Regions from separate parts of the Pseudorhodoferax sp. genome, predicted to be linked through region 3. Evidence: predicted binding sites of a transcription regulator. Region 3 holds the regulator's gene; each other region holds the start of a gene.

Region 1 (5,672 bases), 1.7 Mb from region 3:
CACGCTCGGCGGCCCAGACCAGGTTGCGGAACACTGCCTCGCCGGTGTTGGCGAACGGGCCGCTCAAGGTCTCGATCATCGCCACGCGGATCGGCGCCGCCTGCGCCAGGGCCCGCCCGAAGGCGCCAGCAGATAGCGCCGCGGCGGCCGTTTTCAAGACCCTTCTACGCACCGGCTCCATCAAAAAAACCTCTTGAAAATCAAAGCGCTGCACGCAGATTGGAGGCATGCGGCGCTCATGGTGAGAGCCGCGCAGTGTATCGACAGAAGGAAGTCCGCCATGTTCTTTGCCCCCGTCCTGCGCCAGGCCAACTACGGCCCTGCCCTGCGTTCGATCGACCGCAGCTTCGAGCGCTTCGTCAACGACCTCGCCTACGTGCGCGCCAGCGGCACCAAGGGCCACAGCTTCAGCCAGGACGACAGCGCCTGGACGCTGTCCATCGACGTCCCCGGCGTCGCCAAGGACCAGCTGACCATCGGCATCGAAGGCGCCGTGGTGCGCATCGAGAGCACCGACGCGTCCGCGCGCAAGGTCAAGGCCGCCTACGAGTTGCCGCAGGAGATCGACGCCGCCGCGAGCAGCGCCACGCTGGAGAACGGCGTGCTGACGCTCAAGCTGGCCAAGAAGCAGCCGGTCAGCAACGTCACGCCGCTGGCGATCCAGTAACTCGCGCGCCGCACCCGCTCGGCGCCCTCACGGCGAGGCGTCGAGCGGCCAGCGCGGCCGCACGTCGAACGCATAGCGCCGTTCGGCCTGCTGCACGCCGGCCTGGATGCGCATGGCCGCCGCCATCGCGATCATGGCGCCGTTGTCCGTGCACAGTTCCAGCTCCGGGTAGTGCACCCGCACCCCTCTTCGCGCGCAGGCAGCGTCGAGCTGCGCACGCAGCGCCCGGTTGGCACCCACGCCGCCGGCCACCACCAGCCGCCGTAGGCCGCTCTGTTCGAGCGCCGCGAGCGACTTGCGCACCAGCACCTCCACGATGGCCGCCTGGGTCGCGGCCGCCAGGTCCGCGGCGCGTGCCGGTAGCTGTTCGCCGAGTTTTTTCGCCTGCGTCAGCACAGCGGTCTTCAGGCCGGCGAACGAGAAGTCGAGATCGCCGCTGTGCAGCAGCGGCCGCGGCAGCGTGAAGGCCTTGGCATCGCCCTGCTCGGCCAGCCGCGCCAGCGCCGGCCCGCCGGGATAGCCCAGGCCCAGCAGCTTGGCCGACTTGTCGAAGGCCTCGCCGGCCGCGTCGTCGATGGTCTCGCCCAGCATGGCGTAGCGGCCCACGCCGTCCACCCGCATCAGCTGGGTATGGCCGCCCGACACCAGCAGCACCACGAACGGGAATGCGGGCGGGTCGGCCCCCATGAAGGGCGACAGCAGATGCCCTTCCAGGTGATGCACCCCCAGCACCGGCCGCTCCAGCGCGGCGGCCAGCGCGCAGGCCACGCCGGCGCCGACCAGCAGCGCACCGGCGAGGCCGGGACCGCGCGTGTAGGCGACCACGTCGACCGCGCCCAGCGTGCGCCCGGCCTGGGCCAGCACCGCCTCAGTCAACGGCAGCACGCGGCGGATATGGTCGCGGCTGGCCAGCTCCGGCACCACGCCCCCGTAGTCCGCATGCATGCGGACCTGGCTGTGCAGCGCATGCGCGAGCAGGCGCGGCAGCGCGCCGCCGGCCCACTCCACCAGGGCCACGCCGGTTTCATCGCAGGAAGATTCGAATCCCAGAACGAGCATGGGTGCCAGTGTATGCAGTGCGCGGCGCCACGCGGCACGCTTGTTGCTGGATGCCCTGTGCCCCGACGATGAAATCCGATCTCCATTTCCTCATTGCCGCACGCGAATGCGAGATCGGCGAACTCGAGCAGCTCGCGCTGGGTGGCGAGCTGGTCCGGCTGATCGCGCGCCTGGTGCACGCGCTGCAGCGCGAGCGCGGCCTGACCAACATGTTCCTGGGCTCGCACGGCACCCGCTTCGCCGAGCAGCGCGCCAGCCAATGCCTGCAGTGCGATGCGGCGGCGCAGGCGCTGCGCGCGCATTTCGACGCGATGGACACCTCGGCGGTCCATCCGGTGCGCAACGGCGCGCGCCTGTTCAGCCGCATCGCCGGCGTGCTGCATGGGCTGGACGCGCTGCCCGCGCTGCGGCGCGACGCCGCTGCCCAGGCCATCGACGTACCGGCGGCCAACGCTGCCTTCGTCCGGCTGATCGCCGGCCTGCTGCAGGTCGTGTTCGAAGCGGCCGACAGCGCCACCGACCCGGACGTCTCGCGCGCGCTGGTGGCCTTGTTCAACCTGATGCAGGGCAAGGAGTTCGCCGGCCAGGAGCGCGCCTTCGGCGGTGCCTGCTTCGCCCAGGGGCACATGGACGCGGGCCGGCAGCAGCAGTGGCTCGACCTGATCGAGTCGCAGGAGCGCTGCTTCCGCATCGCGCTCGACTTCGCCGGGCCGGCCGTGCAGGCCACCTGGCAAGCCGCCGCCGGGGCCCGCACGCAGGCCGAGCTGGAGCGGCTGCGCCGCATCGGCTGCGCGCTGCGCGCCGACGGGCAACTCGACCCGGAGCTGGCCCTGGTCTGGTTCGAGTGCTGCAGCCAGCGCATCGATGCGCTGCGCGAAGTCGAGGAACTGCTGGCCGGCGAACTGCTGCGCCTGTGCGCCGCGCGGATCGACACGGCCAGGGCCGAACTGCGCGACCACGAGGCGATCCGCGACGCGCTGGTCCGCGCCGCCGGCACGCCGTCGGCGAACCCGCCCTACGGCCCGCAGCTGGAGCGCTCGATCATGGCGCTGGTGCAGGAACAGTCGCGCCGGCTGCAGCAGATGGCCGACGAACTGGAAACGGTGCGCGCATCGCTGAACGAGCGCAAGATCATCGAGCGCGCCAAAGGCCTGCTGATGGCCTCGCGCAAGCTCAGCGAGGCCGACGCCCACAAGATGATGCGCCGGACCGCGATGAACCAGAACCGCAAGCTGCTGGACGTCGCCCAGTCGATGCTGGCGCTGTCGGACTACCTCTGACCGGACCGTTCCGGCCAGCGGCCGGAAGCTTGCTGCATCGCACAATTCTTGTGCCCGTGCACCACGATCGCTCCCGCAGCAGCGCCCATGGGCCGGCGTGCAGGGCGCCACCCCCTCGATCCGCCGCCGATCCGGGCACGACGGCTGGCATGGGACCTGCATGGAGCTGTCCGCGAGCAGAGCCAACGGCGGCTCCTGTTCCCCGGCTTCCAGCCCCATGGACAACGGCGTCCATCCCTCGTCTGCGCAGGTGCGCGGGTGCGGGATGGACGCCGTTTCGTTTTCCGCCCCGCTTGTCGATCCCAGGAGTTCGCCCCATGACCCTTCCAGCCTCCCCTCGCCCCGCGCCGGCGCGCCGGGACTTCCTCCGCCGGGCCGGCGCCGCCGGCGCGACGGCGCTGCTCGGCGACCTGGCCGCGCGCGGCGCCTGGGCCGCCGGCTCGGACGCGCCCGAGCGCAAGGAGGTCAGGATCGGCTTCATCCCGCTGACCGACTGCGCCAGCGTGGTCATGGCTTCGGTGCTGGGCATCGACCAGAAGTACGGCGTCAAGATCATCCCCAGCAAGGAGGCCAGCTGGCCCGCGGTGCGCGACAAGCTGCTCAACGGCGAGAACCAGTTCAGCCACATCCTGTACGGCCAGTTGCTCGGCCTGCACGTGGGCATCGGCGGCAACAAGACCGCCATGGCCAGCCTGATGACGCTGAACCGCAACGGCCAGGCCATCACGCTGTCGAAGAAGCTGGCCGACCGAGGCGCCACCGACGGCGCGACGCTGGCCAAACTCATGGCCACGGAGAAGCGCGAATACACCTTCGCGCAGACCTTTCCGACCGGCACGCACGCGATGTGGCTGTACTACTGGCTGGCAGCCCACGGCGTGCACCCGCTGCAGGGCGCCAAGATCATCACCGTGCCGCCGCCGCAGATGGTGGCCAACATGCGCGTGGGCAACATGGACGGCTTCTGCGTCGGCGAACCCTGGGGCCAGCGCGCCATCATGGACGGCGTCGGCATCACCGCCACCACCACGCAGGCGATCTGGAAGAACCATCCCGAGAAGGTGCTGGGCACCACCGCCGCCTTCGCCGCCGCCAACCCGAACACCTGCCGCGCCGTCGCGGCCGCGATCCTGGAAGCCGGCCGCTGGATCGACGCCTCGCTGTCCAACAAGCAGAAGATGGCCGAGACCATCGCCGCGCGCTCGTACGTGAACACCGACAAGGCCGCCATCGTCGACCGCATCCTGGGCCGCTACGACAACGGCCTGGGCAAGAGCTGGGACGACCCCGACCACATGAAGTTCTACGACGAGGGCCAGGCCACCTACCCCTACCTGTCCGACGCGATGTGGTTCCTGACGCAGCACAAGCGCTGGGGCCTGCTGAACGCGCACCCTGACTACCTGGGCGTGGCGCGCGAGGTCAACCGCATCGACCTGTACAGGCAGGCCGCGGCAGCCTCGAAGACACCGCTGCCCTCCAGCAACCTGCGCAGCAGCAAGCTGGTCGACGGCGTGGTCTGGGACGGCAAGGATCCGGCCAGGTACGCCGACGGCTTCGCCATCAAGGCCTGAGGAGAACGACCATGGTATCTGCCGTCTTCCATGGCCCGCTGGAGGCCGCCACCGCGGCCCGCGCGGCCGCCGAGCCCAGCCGCGACCTGACCGCGCCCGCCAGCGCCGCGGCCGTGCCGGCCCCGCCCGCCGCCACCCGCAGGCGCGCCATCGACTGGCGCGGCCTGTGGCTGCGCGTGCTGCCGCCGGTGCTGGGCATGGGCTTTCTGGTGCTGGTCTGGGAATTGGTGGCGCACTTCAGCGGCAACAGCTTCCCGCGCCCGCTGGAGACCTGGCAGCAGGCGGTCGAGGTCTTCAGCGACCCGTTCTACCGCACCGGCCCGAACGACCAGGGCGTGGGCTGGAACGTGCTGGCCTCGCTGCAGCGCGTGGGCCTGGGCTTCGGCCTGGCGGCGCTGGTCGGCATTCCGTTGGGCTTCCTGATCGGGCGCTTCGCCTTCCTGTCGCGCATGTTCAACCCGCTGATCAGCCTGCTGCGCCCGGTCTCGCCGCTGGCCTGGCTGCCGATCGGCCTGCTGATCTTCAAGGGCGCCAACCCAGCCGCGATCTGGACCATCTTCATCTGCTCGATCTGGCCCATGGTCATCAACACCGCCGTCGGCGTGCAACGTGTGCCGCAGGACTACATGAACGTGGCGCGCGTGCTGAACCTGTCCGAATGGAAGATCGCCACCAAGATCCTGCTGCCGGCCGTGCTGCCCTACATGCTGACCGGCGTGCGCCTGGCCGTCGGCACGGCCTGGCTGGTGATCGTGGCGGCCGAGATGCTGACCGGCGGCGTGGGCATCGGCTTCTGGGTCTGGGACGAGTGGAACAACCTGAACGTCAAGAACATCCTCATCGCCATCTTCGTGATCGGCATCGTCGGGCTGCTGCTCGAACTCGCGCTGGTCAAGCTGGCCTCGGCCTTCACCTTCGAGGAGGTCCAATCGTGAACGATCCGAAGTACATCGACATCCAGGGCGTCGAGCAGCGCTTCAAGACCGCGCGCGGCCCGTTCACCGCGCTGCGCGACATCCGCCTGACGGTGGCCAAGGGCGAGTTCGTCGCGCTGATCGGCCACTCGGGCTGCGGCAAGTCCACGCTGCTGAA
Region 2 (5,672 bases), 500 kb from region 3:
AGGCCCAGCAGCTGCGCGACCAGCAGCGCCGCATCGACCAGCTGAACGAGCGGCTGGAGGCGATGCGCGCGCTCGAGCGCAGCCTGACCTCGCGCCCGGCGCCGGCCAACAACGGTGCGCAGCACCGCCTCCCCCAGCAGCCCTGACATGGCCGCCACCGCCCCCCGCGCGCACCTGCTGGTCGTCGACGACGACGCGGACATGCTGCGCCTGCTGTCCATGCGGCTGACGGCCGCCGGCTACCGCGTGACGGCCGTCGGCTCGGCCGAGGCGGCGCTGAACCAGCTCGACATCGAGCCGCCGCAGCTGGTGCTGTCCGACGTGCAGCTGCCCGGCCGCGACGGGCTGGCGCTGTTCGACCTGGTGCGCGCCCGGCACCCGGCGCTGCCGGTGATCCTGCTGACGGCGCACGGCACCATCCCCGACGCGGTGGAAGCCACGGCGCGCGGCGTGTTCACCTACCTGACCAAGCCCTTCGACGGCAAGGCCCTGCTGGACAAGATCGCGCAGGCGCTGTCGCTGTCGGCGCCGGCCGCGCCGGTGCCGCAGGCCGGCGGCGACGAGCGCTGGCGCGACGAGATCGTCAGCCGCTCGGGCCGCATGGCCGAGGTGCTGGCCGAGGCCAAGATGGTCGCTCAGTCCGACGCCAGCGTGCTGATGCTGGGCGACAGCGGCACCGGCAAGGAACTGCTGGCGCGCGCGATCCACAACGCCAGCGCGCGCGCGAAGAAGCCCTTCGTCGCGGTGAACTGCGGCGCCATCCCCGAGGCGCTGCTCGAATCGGAGCTGTTCGGCCACGTGCGCGGCGCCTTCACCGACGCCGTGACCAACCACAAGGGCCTGTTCCAGACCGCCGACGGCGGCACGCTGCTGCTCGACGAAATCGGCGACATGCCGCTGGCGCTGCAGGTCAAGCTGCTGCGCGTGCTGCAGGAGCGCGCGGTGCGCCCGCTCGGCTCCAGCCAGTCGATCCCGGTGGACGTGCGCATCCTGTCGGCCACGCACCGCGACCTGGAGAGCGCGATGGCGGCCGGCCAGTTCCGCGAGGACCTGTACTACCGCCTGAACGTCGTCACGCTGACGCTGCCGCCGCTGGCCGAGCGGCGCGAGGACATCCCGCTGCTGGCCCAGCATTTCCTGCAGCGGCTGGCGAGCAAGTACCACAAGCGCCTGTCCGGCTTCGCGCCCGAGGCGCTGAAGGCGCTGACCGCCGCCGCCTGGCCCGGCAACGTGCGCCAGCTGCACAACGTGGTCGAGCAGGTATGCGCGCTGTCCACCACGCCGCTGGTGCCGCTGGCGCTGGTGCAGCGCGCGCTGCGCCAGCCGGCGATCGAGGTGCTGCCCTACGCCGAGGCCAAGCGCAAGTTCGAGCGCGAGTACCTGATCAACCTGCTGAAGCTGACCGACGGCAACGCCGCCGACGCCGCCCGCCTGGCCGACCGCAACCGCACGGAGTTCTACCGGCTGATGCAGAAGCACGAGCTGACGCCGGGCCTGTTCAAGGGGGAATCGGCGGCTCCTGGCGATGGCGTCGCCGAACCACGACAAGGCTAAGTCCTTGTCGCTCCAGAAGAATCCAGCAAACACCGGTTGACTTGTCGCCGTTTGGCGACAAAACCAGGGGGTTCCGGGGCCGTTTTCCGGGACCGGCCGGCAGGATCCTCGAAAAATCCATGCAAGTCTTTGATTCAGCATGGATTTTTCGGCTGGCATGGGGTTTGCACTAGAAGGGCATGAGCATCGTCTCCCACCCCTCCACGCAACCCGAGAGCACCATGGACCCACAACACTTCGCCCGCGTCGGCCGGCAGATCGTCGGTCGCGCCTGGGACCAGCAGCGCAGCGCGCTGCGTGCGGAGCGCCACCCGAACTCGGTCACCGCGCCGCCGGTGAACCGCGGCTCGATGACGCCGCGCCCGTGGCGCGGCTTCTGGAACAGCGTGGGCACGGCCCTGCTGATGTCGCTGCCCGGCGTGCGGCCGGCCGCCGCCCGCGTCGCCCAGGCGCCGCAGGAGCCCTGGCAACGGGCCGCCAGCCGCCGCCGCCTGGCGCTGCTGCTGATCGTGCTGGCCACCACCGCGCTGGCCACCACGCTGTTCGCCGGCATGCAGCCGGACTACGACAACCTGTTCCTGGAGATCGGCCAGTTGTCGCTGTTCGCGCTGCTGTCGGCCTGGATCGTGTCGGGCTTCGGCACCGCGCTGATGGGCTTCTTCGTCGTGCTGCGCGGCGACCGGCATGCGCTGTCGGCCCGGCAGGTGCGCGACCACGCGATGCCGACCGGCGCCGATGCGCGCACGGCCATCATCATGCCGATCTGCAACGAGGACGTCGCCACCGTGTTCGCCGGCCTGCGCGCCACCTGCGAGTCGGTGCTGGCCACCGGCCACGGCCGCGCCTTCGACGTGTTCGTGCTGTCCGACAGCAACGACCCGGAGAAGCAGCGCGCCGAGCGCGCCGCCTGGGAAGACCTGCGCGCCGTGCTGGCCGCCGAGGGCCAGGGCGCCCCGGGCATCGAGGTCTACTACCGCCTGCGCACGCGGCGCACGCACCGCAAGGCCGGCAACGTGGCCGACTTCTGCCGCCGCTGGGGCAAGGACTACAAGTACATGGTCGTGCTGGACGCCGACAGCGTCATGAGCGGCGACTGCCTGACCTCCATGGTCAAGCTGATGCAAGCCCATCCGCGCGCCGGCATCATCCAGACCGCCACGCAGTCGATCGGCCACCAGACGCTGCACGCCCGCGCGCAGCAGTTCGCCTCGCGCATGACCGGCCGCCTGTTCACGCTGGGCATGCAGTACTGGCAGCTGGGCGAGTCCCACTACTGGGGCCACAACGCCATCATCCGCGTCCAGCCCTTCATGGAGCACTGCGCGCTGGCCCCGATCAAGGGCACGGGCGGCCTGTCCGGCGGCATCCTGTCGCACGACTTCGTCGAGGCCGCGCTGATGCGCCGCGCCGGCTTCCACGTGTGGCTGGTGTCCGACCTGGTCGGCAGCTACGAGCAACAGCCGCCGGACCTGCTGTCCGAGCTGCAGCGCGACCGCCGCTGGTGCCAGGGCAACCTGCAGAACGCGCGCCTGATGGCCGAGCCCGGCATCGCCGGCGTGCACCGCGCGATGTTCGCGACCGGCGCCATGTCCTACCTGTCGGCCCCGCTGTGGCTGGCCTTCATGACGCTGGGCACCGCGCTGTGGCTGAACGGCCATGCCCAGGCCACCGGCCTGGCCGGCGTGGGCCAGGCCCTGTCGGCCGTGCCGGGCGAGCTGGTCGGCCTGTGGGTCTGGACGCTGGCCGTGCTGTTCCTGCCGCGCGTGCTGGGCATCGCCGCCGTGCTGATCCAGGGCGAGCAGCGCCGCTACGGCGGCACCTTCGGCCTGGTCAAGAGCGCCGCGCTGGAAGCCTTCATGGCCATGCTGCAGTCGCCGGTGCGCATGCTGGCCCACTCGTTGTTCGTGCTGGTCGCGCTGACCGGCCTGAAGCTGGAGTGGAAGTCGCCCCCGCGGGAAGCCGCGGCCCTGCGCTGGCGCGATGCCGCGCGCAGCCTGGCACCGATGAGCGGCGTGATCGCGCTGCTGGCCGCCGGCATCGCGCTGATCGACCCGAGCGCGCTGGTGTGGCTGCTGCCGGTGGGCCTGCCGCTGCTGCTGGCCATCCCCGTCAGCGTGCTGACCAGCCGCAGCGACCTGGGCGCCGCCATGCGCCGCCAGCGCTGGCTGCTGATCCCCGAGGAAAGCTGGTCGCCGGCCGTGCTGCGCCGCGCCTGGATGCACGCCAGGCTGCCGCTGCGGCAGACGCCGCTGGCACTGGCCGCCTGAGCCGCCACGCCCCACGGAACGCCCCGCCCCCCGCGGGGCGTTTTCGTTTTCCGCCGCAGCAGCCCCATACGCATTGCGCGCACACCCCGCACGAAAATCGATGCTTGGAAGCCGCGCCCGGCCTGCCTAGGATGCAGGGCCGGGCGGCGGTCCAATGGCGCGGCCGCGCGGCCCGGCTCCACTCTCCAAGCAAGGCACTTTCCCATGACATCTTTCCGCCCGTTCCTCCAACCCGCGGCCTGGCTGGCCGCCGCGGCCCTGCTGGCCGGCTGCGCCACGGGGCCGGGGCCAGCGGCCTCCGTCGCCGCCGCGCCGGCGCCCGCGGCAGCGGCCGCGCCGATCCGCGTCAAGGTCTTCGTCGCCGCCATGTTCGAGATCGGCCGGAACACGGGCGACCGCGCCGGCGAGTTCCAGCACTGGTACGAGCGCTACTGGCAGAACGCCACGCCCATCCGCGTGGCCGGCGCCATCGCGCCCGTGTACTGCAACAGCGACGGCGTGTGCGGCGCGGTGCTGGGCATGGGCAAGGTCAATTCCTCGGCGTCGATGCAGGCCATCCTGCTGAACCCGGCCTTCGACTTCTCCCAGGCCTACTACCTGATCACCGGCGTGGCCGGCACGCCGCCGTCCCGCGGCACCATCGGCGACGTGTTCTGGGGCAGCTGGCTGGTCGACTACGACCTGGGCCACCGCTGGGCGCCGGAGGAAAACACGCCGGGCGCGCCGACCTTCATGCCGCGCAAGGGCTACGAGGAATACCGGCGCTTCCGGCTCAACCCCGCGCTGCTCGGCTGGGCCATGCAGCTGTCGGCCGGCACGCCGCTGAAGGACTCGGACAGCGCCCGGGCCTACCGGCTGCGCTACCCCGATCCGCGGGCGCGCCGCGCGCCGTCCGTGGGCGAGGGCACGCACGTGACGGGCGACACCTTCTTCCACGGCCCCGGCCTGTCCAAGGAGGCGCAGTACATCGCCAAGCTCTACGGCGCGGACGACTACGTCATCACCGAGATGGAAGCCGCCGCGATCACGCTGGTGATCCAGCGCACGCATGGCACCGAGCGCGTGATGAGCCTGCGCGGCGCCGTCAACTTCGACCAGGGCAACCCGCGCGAGACCACGCTGCAGCACCTGGACCCGGCGCCCGGCGAGACCGCCGGCGGCTTCGCCGAGACGGTGGACAACATCGCGCGCGTCGGCGAGCGCGTGGTCGACCACATCGTGAGCCAGTGGCCGGAATGGTCGGCCGGCGTGCCGCCGCGCTGATCCTGCCTGCGCCCTCACAGGTACCGCATCGAGGTGGCGCGCAGCGCGCCCGGTGCACAAGGCACCGGAGCGGCTGCACGTGGCCGCCAGCGTCGCCAGATCCTGAAGCGAGCTGGTCTGGAAGCCGTTGTTCGCGCTGCCGGTGCTGAACCGGCTGCAAGGCGGCATCGTGGTGCCCGCGCAGCGCGCCCTGCCGCAGTGCACGCAGAACTTCGCGGGCCGCCGGGGCGCGCCGGCTGGCGCAGCGGGAGCAGGAAGCCGCCGCGCAGCAGGACCATCTGCGCGCAGCGCGGCCCCGGGACTCTGCATCCGAGATGCCGCGGCGCGGCGCGCGCGCCTATGCTGGCGGCCCGAAGGCGAAGCCATGCACGATCCCGCCGCCAAGTTCGACGCCGAACGCGCCGCCGAATACGCACGACAGAGCCGCATCGCGCTGGCCGGCTACGAGGCCTGCCACGAGCTGGCGGCCTGCCTGCTGGCAGGCGGCGCAGGGACCGGCCCCGCACGAAGCCGCCCCGCGCACGATGCTGGTGGTCGGCGCCGGCGGCACGGCGCAGGAGATCCAGTGCATGGCGCGCCTGCAGCCCC
Region 3 (5,672 bases):
ACCGGCAAGGCGCCGTCGTCCCGCACGGCCGACGACGATGCCGAGAGCCGGCGCAACCAGAACTGGGATCCGAACGCCCCGCTGCAAAGCCGCGGTTCCGCGCGGCCGGCACCCGCAGCGCCCACGGCGCCCGTCGCACCTGCCGCCCCCGTGGCCCCCGTCGCGCCGCCGGCCGTCGCGCTGCCGAGCCCGGCGCCCGCCCCGGCCGCACGCCCGGCGCCGGCGCCATCGGCCGATCCGCTCGGCGACCTGGCGCGCGCCCGCTCCCGCGCCGCCGGCCCCACGCCCACCGTGGCGCCGGCCACGGCCGCGCCCGATCCGTTCGACTATTTCGTGCAGGCCGGCGCCTTCCGCAGCCCGGACGACGCCGAGGCGCAGCGCGCCCGCCTCGCCATGCAGGGCCTGGAAGCCCGCGTGACCGAGCGCGAACAGGCCGGCCGCACCGTCTACCGCGTGCGCATGGGTCCGTACCGCTCGCGCGACGAGGCCGAGCGCACCAAGTCCCGGCTGGAAGGCGCGGGCTCCGAAGCCGCGCTGGTGCGCGTGCAGCGCTGAAACTTTTTGCATCCGTCGCCGCTCAGAACCGCCCCAAGGAGTGAAACCAATGAAACGTCGTGAGTTCTCGAAAGCCGGCTTGGCCGCGTCCGCCGCCCTCGGCCTGGTGCAGGCCCCGGCCGTGCTGGCGCAGGGCCGGCCCAAGGCCGGCACCGACTACCTGGTGCTCGAAAAGCCCGCGCCCACCGAAGCGCCCGCGGGCAAGATCGAGGTGGTCGAGTTCTTCTGGTATGCCTGCCCGCACTGCAACCTGTTCGAGCCGCAGCTGGAGGCCTGGGTCAAGCGGCTGCCGCCCGACGTGGCCTTCCGCCGTGCGCCGGTGGCCTTCCGCAGCGATTTCGTGCCGCTGCAGAAGCTTTATTACGCGCTGGAGGCGCTGGGCCAGCTCGACACCCTGCACGCCAAGGCCTTCCACGCGATCCACGTCGAGCGGCAGCGCCTGAACACGGACGACGCGGTGATCGCCTGGGCCGTCAAGCAGGGCCTGGACCAGGCCAAGTTCGTGGAGACCTACAACTCGTTCAACGTGAGCACCAAGGTGCGCAAGGCGACCCAGCTGCAGGACGCCTACAAGCTCGCCGGCGTGCCGGCCCTGGGCGTCCAGGGGCGCTACTACATCGACGGCGAGACGGCCAAGTCCATGGACCGCGCGCTGCAGATCACCGACGTGCTGCTGGCCGACCTGCGCGGCAAACCGCGAACATAAGGCGTGGACCTGCGACTTATTGCACTGCACAATGGGCCCGCTGACGCGGGCCCTGTCGTTTCTGCCACCATGCGTGACCGCTACAATGGCTGAGCAAGAATCGTGCCTTTGATGACCATCCTCCACCGCCCCCTCATCGCCGCCGCCGTCCTCGCGCTGGCCGCCGGCCTGGCCCAGGCCGAACGGGCCGACCGCGACAAGCCCATGAACGTCGAGGCCGACGCCATGCGCTACGACGACCTGAAGCAGGTCAACGTGTTCACCGGCCGCGTGGTCGTGACCAAGGGCACGATCCTGGCGCGCGGCGAGCGCGTGGAAGTCTGGAAGGACGCGCAAGGCTACCAGTTCGGCACGATTACGGCCGCGCCCGGCCAGCGCGCGTTCTACCGGCAAAAGCGCGAAGGGCTGGACGAGTTCATCGAAGGCGAGGGCGAGGTCATCCACTACGACGGCCGGGCCGACAAGGTCACCTTCACGCGCCGCGCCATCATGCGCCGGCTGGCCAAGGACAAGCTGCAGGACGAGGTGACCGGCGACGTGATCGTCTACAACAACGTGACCGAGGTGTTCACGGTCGATGCCGCCCGGCCCGGTGCCAAGGACCCCTCCGGCCGCGTGCGCGCCATGCTGTCGCCGCAGCCCTCGGCCAGCAGCCCGCAGCCGCCGGCCCAGCCGCCCGCCACGCTCAGGCCCAGCACCCGGCTGGGCACGGAGAAGCAGTAGCGTGGCGCCGGCGCAGGACAGCACGATCGCCATCCCCGGCCGCAGCCGGCTGGAGGCCCGCCGGCTGCAGAAGTCCTACGGCAGCCGCAAGGTGGTGCAGGACGTGTCGCTGACCGTGCACGAGGGCGAGGTCGTCGGCCTGCTCGGCCCCAACGGCGCCGGCAAGACCACCTCGTTCTACATGATCGTGGGCCTGGTACGGGCCGACGGCGGGCAGATCAGCATCGACGGCCGGTCGGTCGAGCAGATGCCGATCCACCGGCGCTCGCAGCTTGGCCTGTCCTACCTGCCGCAGGAGGCCTCGATCTTCCGCAAGCTGTCGGTCGAGGACAACGTGCGCGCCGTGCTGGAGCTGCAGCGCGACGCGGCCGGCAAGCCGTTCGGCCGCGCCGAGATCGAGCAGCGCCTGACCGCGCTGCTGCAGGACCTGCGGGTGGACCACCTGCGCGAGGCCTCGGCGCTGGCGCTGTCCGGCGGCGAGCGGCGGCGCGTGGAGATCGCCCGCGCGCTGGCCACGCAGCCGCGCTTCATCCTGCTGGACGAGCCCTTCGCCGGCATCGACCCGATCGCCGTGATCGAGATCCAGCGCATCGTCAGCTTCCTGAAGGGCCGCGGCATCGGCGTGCTGATCACCGACCACAACGTGCGCGAGACGCTGGGCATCTGCGACCACGCCTACATCATCAGCGAGGGCCGGGTGCTGGCCAAGGGCACGCCGGCCGAGATCGTCGACAACGCGGAAGTGCGCCGGGTCTACCTCGGCGAGCACTTCAGGATGTAGCCGGGGCCGCGCCATGAAGCAAAGCCTGTCCCTGCGCGTCTCGCAGCACCTGGCGCTCACGCCGCAGCTGCAGCAATCCATCCGGCTGCTGCAGCTGTCCACGCTGGAGCTGTCCCAGGAGGTCGAGCAGATGCTCGACGAGAACCCGTTCCTCGAACAGGCCATGGACGACCATGCGGGCGAGGATTTCGGCCTGGCGCAGTCCGACGCACCGGTGCGCGACGACGACCGCGAGGCCGAGGTGGCGGCCCAGAGCGGGCTGGATTACGCCAGCGAGGGCCTGGCCGACACCCGTGGCGAGGCCGAATCGCCGCTGACCGGCCAGGCCGACGAGCACGATTGGGACGGCGACGGCACGCACGACCTGGCGCCGGACGACAGCGAATGGGGCGGCGACGCGCCGGCCCGCGGCAACGGCCAGGGCGAGGAGGGCGAGGCCGACGCCACCGAGCTGGCGCGCAGCCAGGAGTCGCTGCAGGACTTCCTGCACCGCCAGGCGCTGGCGCTGCGGCTGTCCGCGGAGGACACGGCGGCGCTGCGCTTCCTGATCGAGTCGCTGAACGAGGACGGCTACCTCGAAGACAGCCTGGAGGAGCTGGCCGCCGGCTTCGCCCCCGAGGACCCGGAGGCGCGCGAGGAGCTGCTGCACCGCTTCACCGTCGCGCTGCGCCTGCTGCAGAACCTGGAGCCGGCCGGCGTCGGCGCGCGCGACCTGGGCGAATGCCTGGCGCTGCAGATCCGGGTGCTGCCGGAGGACGAGGTCGACCCCGCGCTGCGCGGCACCGCGCTGCGCGTGTGCCGCCAGAGCATGGAGCTGCTGGCACGGCGCGACCTCAAGCGCCTGGCCCACCTGTGCGACGACAGCGAGGCCGGCGTCAAGGCCGCGCTGGCGCTGATCACGCGGCTGGAGCCCAAGCCGGGCCGCAAGTTCGTCGACGTCGAGCGCAACGTCATCGTGCCGGACGTGATCGTCACCAAGGTCGGGCGCGGCGCCCAGGCGCGCTTCAAGGTCCAACTCAACCCCGACGTGATGCCGCGCCTGCGCGTGCACGACATCTACGCCAACGCGCTCAAGCAGCACCGCGGCGGCGGCCGGGACGCCTCCGACACCGCCGCGCTGCAGCAGCGGCTGCAGGAGGCGCGCTGGTTCATCAAGAACATCCAGCAGCGCTTCGACACCATCCTGCGCGTGTCCAACGCCATCGTCGAGCGCCAGAAGAACTTCTTCACGCACGGCGCGCTGGCCATGCGCCCGCTGGTGCTGCGCGAGATCGCCGACGAGCTGGGCCTGCACGAGTCCACCATCAGCCGCGTGACCACGGCCAAGTACATGGCCACGCCGTTCGGCACCTTCGAGCTGAAGTACTTCTTCGGCTCCTCGCTGGGCACCGAGACCGGCGGCAATGCCTCCAGCACGGCGGTGCGGGCGCTGATCAAGCAGTTCGTCTCGGCCGAGGACCCGAAGAAGCCGCTGTCGGACAGCCAGCTCTCGGAGATGCTGAAGGAACAGGGCATCGAGTGCGCGCGCCGCACCGTGGCCAAGTACCGCGAGGCGCTGCGCATCGCGCCGACCAACCTGCGCAAGGCGCTCTAGCCGTGCAGCACCTGCGCCTGTTCCTGCCCTGCGCCGCCGGCGTCGAGGCCCTGCTGGCCGACGAGGCCGCACGCATCGCCGGCTGCCCGGTGCAGGCGCGCCGCGCCGGCGTGCGGCTGTCGGCGCCGTGGCGCGACGCCATGCGGCTGAACCTGTACAGCCGGCTGGCCCAGCGCGTGCTGATCGAGCTGGCGCACGGCGGCTACCGCCACGAGCAGGACCTGTACGAGGTCGCCGCCGGCGTCGCCTGGGAAGCCTGGTTCACCCCGCGCCAGAGCTTCAGGATCGAGCTGACCGCGCAGCGCAGCCCCCTGAAAAGCCTGAACTTCGCCGCGCTGCGCATCAAGGACGCGATCGCCGACCGCTTCCGCGACCGCGCCGGCAGCCGGCCCGACGTGGACACGCGCGCCCCGCAGGTGCGCATCCACGCCCACCTGACGACCGACCGGCTGACGCTGTACATCGACAGCTCCGGCGAGCCGCTGTTCAAGCGCGGCTGGCGCGCGGACACCGGCGACGCGCCGCTGAAGGAGACGCTGGCCGCCGCCATGCTGGCGGCCAGCGGCTGGGATGCCCGCACCCCGCTGTACGACCCCTGCTGCGGCAGCGGCACGATCGCCATCGAGGCCGCGCAGATCGCCTGCGGCGTGGCGCCCGGGCTGCGGCGGCGCTTCGGCTTCGAGCGACTGGCGCCGTTCCAGCCGCACGTGTGGCAGGCACTGCGCGAGGAGGCCGAGGCCGCGCGCCACGCCCCCACGGCGCCGGTGTTCGGCAGCGACGTGGCGCACCGCATGGTCGATTTCGCGCAGCGCAACGCCGAGCGCGCCGGCGTGGCCGAGGCCGTGCAACTGCGCGGCGGCGACGCGCTGCAACGCCTGCCGCCGTGCGAGGAGCCCGGCGTGCTGCTGCTGAACCCGCCCTACGGCGAGCGCATCGGCGTCGCCGGCGTCGCCGGCGAGCGCGCCCGCCCGGGCCGCGAGGCCGCGCTGGCCGAGGGCGGTGGCGACTTCTTCGCGCGGCTGGCGGCGCACTGGAAGCACCACTACGCCGGCTGGACCGCCTGGGTGCTGACGCCGGACACCAAGCTGGCCAGCCGCATGCGGCTGAAGGAATCGCGCCGCATCCCGATGTGGAACGGCCCGATCGAGTGCCGGCTGTTCCGCTTCGACATGGTGCAGGGCTCGGCGCGCAGGCCGGCGGCGCCCGCGGCCTGAGCCCCTTCGCTCCCGGCTGCTATCCCGCGGCGCGCACCAGCGCGGCCAGCGCCGCTTCGGCCACCTCGGCGTCCTGCGCGCCGGTGCCCGAGCCGATGC
Region 4 (5,672 bases), 1.3 Mb from region 3:
GCGGGTAGAAGATGCGACTCTTGATCGACTCCGGGACCCCCGGTCCGTTGTCGATGACATGCAATTCCAGTGCCAGTCGGTAGCGCTGCTTGCCGAAGGTGATCTGCCGCGCGATGCGCGTGCGCAGCACGATCTCGGCGTCGCCGGCGGCCATGCGGTCGGCCAGCGCCTGGGCCGCGTTGTGCACGATGTTCAGCACGGCCTGGATCAGTTGCTCGCGGTCGCCGCGGAACTCGGGGATCGAGGTGTCGTAGTCGCGCACCACCCGCAGGCCGCGCGGGAACTCGGCCATGATCAGCGAACGCACGCGCTCGCAGACCTCGTGGATGTTGACGTCGCCCACCACGTGCGGCCGGCGGTGCGGCGCGAGCAGGCGGTCGACCAGGCTCTGCAGCCGGTCGGCTTCGTGGATGATGACCTGGGTGTACTCGATCAGGTCGCGCGAGTCGATCTCCATCTCCAGCAGCTGCGCCGCCCCACGGATGCCGCCCAGCGGGTTCTTGATCTCGTGCGCCAGGTTGCGGATCAGTTCCTTGTTGGCCTGGGCCTGGTCGATGAGCCGCTCCTCGCGGTCCTGCCGCGCCTGCTGCTCCAGCGGCAGCAGCTCGATGATGACCTCGCCTTCCTGCTCGGCCGGTGCCACGACCACATGCACCGGCAGCGGCTCGTAGGTGGCGCGCTTGAGCCAGGCGTCATAGCGCAGCGCCGCGAATTCGTTGCCGCCGGCGCCTTCGAGCGCGTTCTGCAGCAGGTAGGGCTGGGTGAAGAACTCGGGGAACTGCGAGCCTTCGATGCTGCGGCGCGAAAAGCCCAGCGCGTCCTCCAGCGCCGCGTTGGCGAACAGCACCACGCCGTCGATGCGCAGCACCGCGACCAGCGTGGCCAGCAGGTCGAAGGCGTGGAAGCGCGCGGCCGGGGCGGATGCCGCGCGCGCGAGCGGAGAAGCGCGCTTCACTGTGCGGGCGGCAGCCGCGCGATCTCGCGCTTGATGCCGGCGATGTCGCTCTCGACGCGGTCGATGGATGCCTTCATCTCGGCCACGCGGTCCAGGTAGCGCTGGTAGTTGCGGGACTCGATGCCGATCTTCTCGGGCTCGCCGTTGTTGTAGTCCTTCAGCAGTTCGGCACGCCGGGCCTCGGCCTTCTTCAGCTCGGCTTCGAGGATACGGCGCGCCTCGCCGTCGCGTGCGCGCTGCGCCGGATCTTCCGCACGCGGCGCGGCACCGGCCGCCGGCGCGCGCACCGGCGCCGGTGCCGGCCGCGCCTTGGGCGCCTCGATCACGGTGACGTTGCCGCCCTCCACCAGCTTGCAGCCGCGCTGCTGCGCCTCGCGCGCGTCGCGGATGCTGTTGGTGTATTCGTTGCCGCAGCGGTAGACCTGGGCCCGGGCGCCGGCGATGGGCACGGCAGCGGCAAGGGCGAGGACGAGGGCGTGCTTCATGCGTCTGCAGGGATCGCGTTCGGGTTGGAGGCGCGGCCAATGGTACCGTGCCGCCCCCAGTAAAAAAGGACGGCCGGGCCGTCCTTTGCTGCGACCGGCCGGCCCGCTGCCATGCTGCAGCAGGCCGGTGCAGGGCATCACAGCGAGTAGTACATGTCGAACTCGACCGGGTGCGGCGCCATGCGGAAGCGCGTCACCTCGGTCATCTTGAGGTCGATGTAGGCGTCCAGCATGGAGTCGCTGAACACGCCGCCCTTGGTCAGGAACGCGCGGTCCTTGTCCAGGTACTCCAGGGCCTGGTCCAGGCTGTGGCAGACGGTGGGGACCAGCTTGTCCTCTTCCGGCGGCAGGTGGTAGAGGTCCTTGGTGGCGGCCTCGCCCGGGTGGATCTTGTTCTCCACGCCGTCCAGGCCGGCCATCATCAGGGCCGAGAAGCACAGGTAGGGGTTGGACGAGGGGTCCGGGAAGCGCGCCTCGATGCGGCGGCCTTTGGGGTTGGCCACGTAGGGGATGCGGATCGACGCCGAGCGGTTCTTGGCCGAGTAGGCCAGCTTCACCGGGGCCTCGAAGCCGGGCACCAGGCGCTTGTAGCTGTTGGTGCCGGGGTTGGTGATGGCGTTCAGCGCGCGGGCGTGCTTGATGATGCCGCCGATGTAGAACAGCGCGAAGTCCGACAGGCCGGCGTAGCCGTCGCCGGCGAACAGGTTCTTGCCGTCCTTCCAGATGGACTGGTGCACGTGCATGCCCGAGCCGTTGTCGCCGGCGTAGGGCTTGGGCATGAAGGTGGCCGTCTTGCCGTAGCTGTTGGCGACGTTCCAGACCACGTACTTCAGCACCTGGGTCCAGTCGGCGCGCTCGACCAGCGTGGAGAACTTGGTGCCGATCTCGTTCTGGCCGGCGCCGGCCACTTCGTGGTGGAACACCTCGACCGGAACGCCCAGGCTTTCCAGGATCAGGGACATCTCGGCGCGCATGTCCTGCGTGCTGTCGACCGGGGGCACCGGGAAGTAGCCGCCCTTGACCGTGGGCCGGTGGCCGCGGTTGCCGCCCTCCAGCTTGGCGCCGCTGTTCCAGGGGGCTTCGTATTCCTCGATCTCGCTGAACACGCGGCCGGGCTCGTTGCTCCAGCGCACGCCGTCGAAGATGAAGAATTCGGGTTCCGGCCCGAAGTAGGCGGTGTCGCCCAGGCCGGAGGCCTTCAGGTAGGCCTCGGCGCGCTTGGCGATGGAGCGCGGGTCGCGGTCGTAGGCCTTGCCGTCGCCCGGCTCGATCACGTCGCACTGCAGGAACAGCGTGGTCTCTTCGAAGAAGGGGTCGATGTTGGCGGTGTTCGGGTCGGGCATGAGCTGCATGTCCGAGGCTTCGATGCCCTTCCAACCGGCGACCGAGGAACCGTCGAACGCGTGACCGGAGGTGAACTTGTCTTCGTCGAAATGCGACACGGGGACGGTGACGTGCTGCTCCTTGCCACGGGTATCGGTGAACCGGAAGTCGACGAACTTGACTTCGTTCTCCTTCACCATCTTCATCACGTCTGCGACGGTCTTGGCCATCAAAAGCTCCTGGGGTTGGTTTGGGGTCTACAAGAAAGACGGCGATGCGGATGCAGTTTCCATGCCACGGACCGACGCACCAAAAACGGCAAATCCGATCGCATGGCGTTGCGGCTCCACGGGCGGCAGACCGCGCATCCTACTGCTCAGGCGGACGATTCCGCACATCAATGGTGCGATCCTGGTTGCGCACCAGATCGATGCACGCTCAACGCACCAGTTCGGGGCCGAGCGGCAGGCCGTGCGCGCGCAGGCCGGCGAGCAGTTCCGCATAGGCGGGCGCGACGGCCGCAGCGGCGCCCTTCACGCCGAGCTCGATGTGGTGGCCGTGCTCCGGGTGGTCGACGCTGGGCAGGCTGAACACCAGCACGCCGGGATGCTCGCGCTCGATGGCTTCCATCAGCGGCACCAGCGCGGATTCCATGGCGCCGTAGACGATGACCGAGCGTTCGGCCCAGGCTGCCTGGGCGAACAAGGCCCGGTAGCGGGTGTCCAGCACCCATTCGATCATCGGCCAGGCCATGACCGGGAAGCCGGGCACGAAGTGCACGTGGCCCAGGCTGAAGCCCGGGATCTTGTTGTAGGGGTTGGGGATGATGGCGGCCCCCTCGGGGAACACGCCCATGTTCAGCCGGTGCAGGTTGTCCGGCCGCTCGGGCTCGTAGGGCAGGCCCTGCTCGCGCGCCACGTCGCGCATGCGCTCGCGGATCAGCGCCTCGGCCTCGGGATGCAGCACCAGCGGGCGGCCCAGCGCGCGGCCGGCGCACTGGCGGGTGTGGTCGTCGGGCGTGGCGCCGATGCCGCCGCAGCTGAACACCAGGTCGCCGCTGCCGAAGGCGCGCTCCAGCGTGGCGGTGATGCGTTCGGGCACGTCGCCGACGTAGTCGGCATAGGCCAGCTGCAGGCCGCGCGCGGCGAGCAGCTCGATGACCTTGGCCAGGTGCTTGTCGGCGCGCTTGCCGGACAGGATCTCGTCGCCGATGATGACCAGGCCGATGGCCCGGGGCGGTACTTCAGGGGGGAGGCAGAGGGACATAGGCGGAGGTGGAGGAGGGGGAACCGGCCGGGCCCTGCTCCACCAGCAGCTCGGTCGCCGGGGCGGAGGCGGGCGGCTCGACGGCCCGCACGTCGGCGGCTTCCGCCATGCGCATGGCCTGCAGCGCCGCCAGTGCGTAGTGGGTGAACCACAGCGCCGAGAATGCGAACACCAGCGTGTACAGCCAGATCGCCAGCGGCACCAGCACCGGTGCCAGCACGATGGCCAGCGCGCCCCAGGCCCAGACCAGCGCCGGCGCGGCGCCCAGGTAGCCGGTCAGCACGCCCAGCACCAGCAGCATCACGCGGTGCTCGCGCATCAGGGCCACGCGCTCGGGCTTGCTGGCATGCTCGGCCAGCACGTCGTAGGACATCACGCGGTAGGTCAGCCAGCCCCAGATCAGCGGCGGCAGCACCAGCACCAGCGGTGGTACCAGCCACAGCGGGATCGACAGCACCAGCACCGCCAGCGCCACCACCGTGGCCCAGAGCGCGCCGAACAGGCTGCCGGCGAAGGAGCCGCCACGGCGCTTGTCCAGGTGCGGGAAGCGCCGTTCGCCGACCAGCGACACGACCGAGGGCGTGACCAGCGAGGCCACCAGCAGCAGCGACAGCACCACCACCACCGGCGTGACCAGCGCCACCACCAGCAGCGGCGCGATCAGCGTCTGGACCTCGCCCAGGCCCCAGCCCTGCAGCCAGCCCATGACGGTGCCGAACCAGGGCCAGCCGCTCAGCCAGGCGCGCGTCCAGGCGATCGTGGATTCCCAGAAGAAATAGCCCAGCCCCAGCGCCAGCACGGCCATGAGCACCAGCGGCAGGATGGACAGCGCGATCACGCGCGGATGCAGGCAGTAGGCCGCCGCGCGCCAGAAGGAATCAAGCAGCAAACGCATGGCTTGAGGATACTCCCGCGGGCTGGCGCGTCAGGCCCGCCCGAACAAGCGCAGCAGCCCGCGCCACTGCTGGGACCAGAAGCCGCGGCCGTAGTCGCGCAGGCCGCGCGGGCCCGGTTCGACCTGGTCGCGGATGCCGGTCGGGTCGTAGCGCAGCGTGAAGTCGGCCGTGCCGAACAGCATGTCCCACCAGGGCAGCAGCACGCCGAAATTCACGCCGCCGAGACGGTTGGCCCCCACGCTTGCCACGTCGTGTGCCGCGCTGCCCGCCGAGGGGGCTGCTGCGCCTTGGAGTGGCCCGGCGGCGCGGCGACGTCGCGCCTGCTGCGCCTCGTGGCCGATGCCGATGCCGTGGTGCCGCCGGTGGAAGCGCGGGCTGACCCACAGCCGCTCGCCGACGCGGCCGAACCACAGCCGCAGGTTGGCATGGTGGAAGTTCTCGGACAGCTGCGTCAGCGCGACGATGGCGACGAACTGCCCCGGCCCGACGCCGACCAGCTGCGCCACCACGACCAGGATCGCGTCGCGCAGCAGGTCGTCCAGCAGATGGTTGCGGTTGTCGCTCCACATCGTCATCTGGCGCTGCGAGTGGTGCAGCGCGTGCAGGCTCCACCACCAGCGCATGCCGTGCTGGCCGCGGTGGATCCAGTAGTCCACGAAATCGAACAGCACCAGGTACAGCAGCAGGCTGACCCAGGGCACGTCGGTCACGCCCGGCCACAGGTCGTCCAGCTGCCAGGCCGGCAGG

What was found. The regulator sigma-54, encoded in region 3, starts transcription at its own class of promoters, with help from an activator protein. The targets are predictions, from matches to a motif close to TGGCANGNAANCTGCTTT.
Region 1: a site for sigma-54 is predicted at 3,152-3,169, ahead of QM782_RS15245 (CmpA/NrtA family ABC transporter substrate-binding protein). Genes of this name have one in related genera too.
Region 2: a site for sigma-54 is predicted at 1,708-1,725, ahead of mdoH (glucans biosynthesis glucosyltransferase MdoH). Genes of this name have one in related genera too.
Region 4: a site for sigma-54 is predicted at 3,043-3,060, ahead of glnA (type I glutamate--ammonia ligase). Genes of this name have one in related genera too.

Annotation. Positions count from the first base shown of each region.
Region 1 is NZ_JASGJZ010000001.1:3,249,101-3,254,772, reverse strand. Features, by position in the region: gene QM782_RS15265 (branched-chain amino acid ABC transporter substrate-binding protein) at 1-181, opposite strand, end outside; gene QM782_RS15260 (Hsp20/alpha crystallin family protein) at 281-667, shown strand; gene tsaD (tRNA (adenosine(37)-N6)-threonylcarbamoyltransferase complex transferase subunit TsaD) at 695-1,726, opposite strand; gene QM782_RS15250 (nitrate- and nitrite sensing domain-containing protein) at 1,795-3,006, shown strand; gene QM782_RS15245 (CmpA/NrtA family ABC transporter substrate-binding protein) at 3,324-4,580, shown strand; gene ntrB (nitrate ABC transporter permease) at 4,592-5,515, shown strand; gene QM782_RS15235 (ABC transporter ATP-binding protein) at 5,509-5,672, shown strand, end outside.
Region 2 is NZ_JASGJZ010000001.1:1,098,366-1,104,037, forward strand. Features, by position in the region: gene QM782_RS05230 (hypothetical protein) at 1-146, shown strand, start outside; gene QM782_RS05235 (sigma 54-interacting transcriptional regulator) at 148-1,554, shown strand; gene mdoH (glucans biosynthesis glucosyltransferase MdoH) at 1,776-3,821, shown strand; gene QM782_RS05245 (purine-nucleoside phosphorylase) at 4,026-5,084, shown strand; partial or broken gene QM782_RS05250 (class I SAM-dependent methyltransferase) at 5,449-5,672, shown strand, end outside.
Region 3 is NZ_JASGJZ010000001.1:1,598,172-1,603,843, forward strand. Features, by position in the region: gene QM782_RS07460 (SPOR domain-containing protein) at 1-555, shown strand, start outside; gene QM782_RS07465 (thiol:disulfide interchange protein DsbA/DsbL) at 605-1,261, shown strand; gene lptA (lipopolysaccharide transport periplasmic protein LptA) at 1,373-1,984, shown strand; gene lptB (LPS export ABC transporter ATP-binding protein) at 1,986-2,765, shown strand; gene QM782_RS07480 (RNA polymerase factor sigma-54) at 2,779-4,359, shown strand; gene QM782_RS07485 (THUMP domain-containing class I SAM-dependent RNA methyltransferase) at 4,362-5,573, shown strand; gene QM782_RS07490 (GlcG/HbpS family heme-binding protein) at 5,593-5,672, opposite strand, start outside.
Region 4 is NZ_JASGJZ010000001.1:2,933,133-2,938,804, forward strand. Features, by position in the region: gene glnL (nitrogen regulation protein NR(II)) at 1-886, opposite strand, end outside; gene QM782_RS13800 (hypothetical protein) at 952-1,440, opposite strand; gene glnA (type I glutamate--ammonia ligase) at 1,578-2,993, opposite strand; gene QM782_RS13810 (competence/damage-inducible protein A) at 3,202-4,029, opposite strand; gene QM782_RS13815 (EI24 domain-containing protein) at 4,007-4,924, opposite strand; gene QM782_RS13820 (sterol desaturase family protein) at 4,955-5,672, opposite strand, start outside.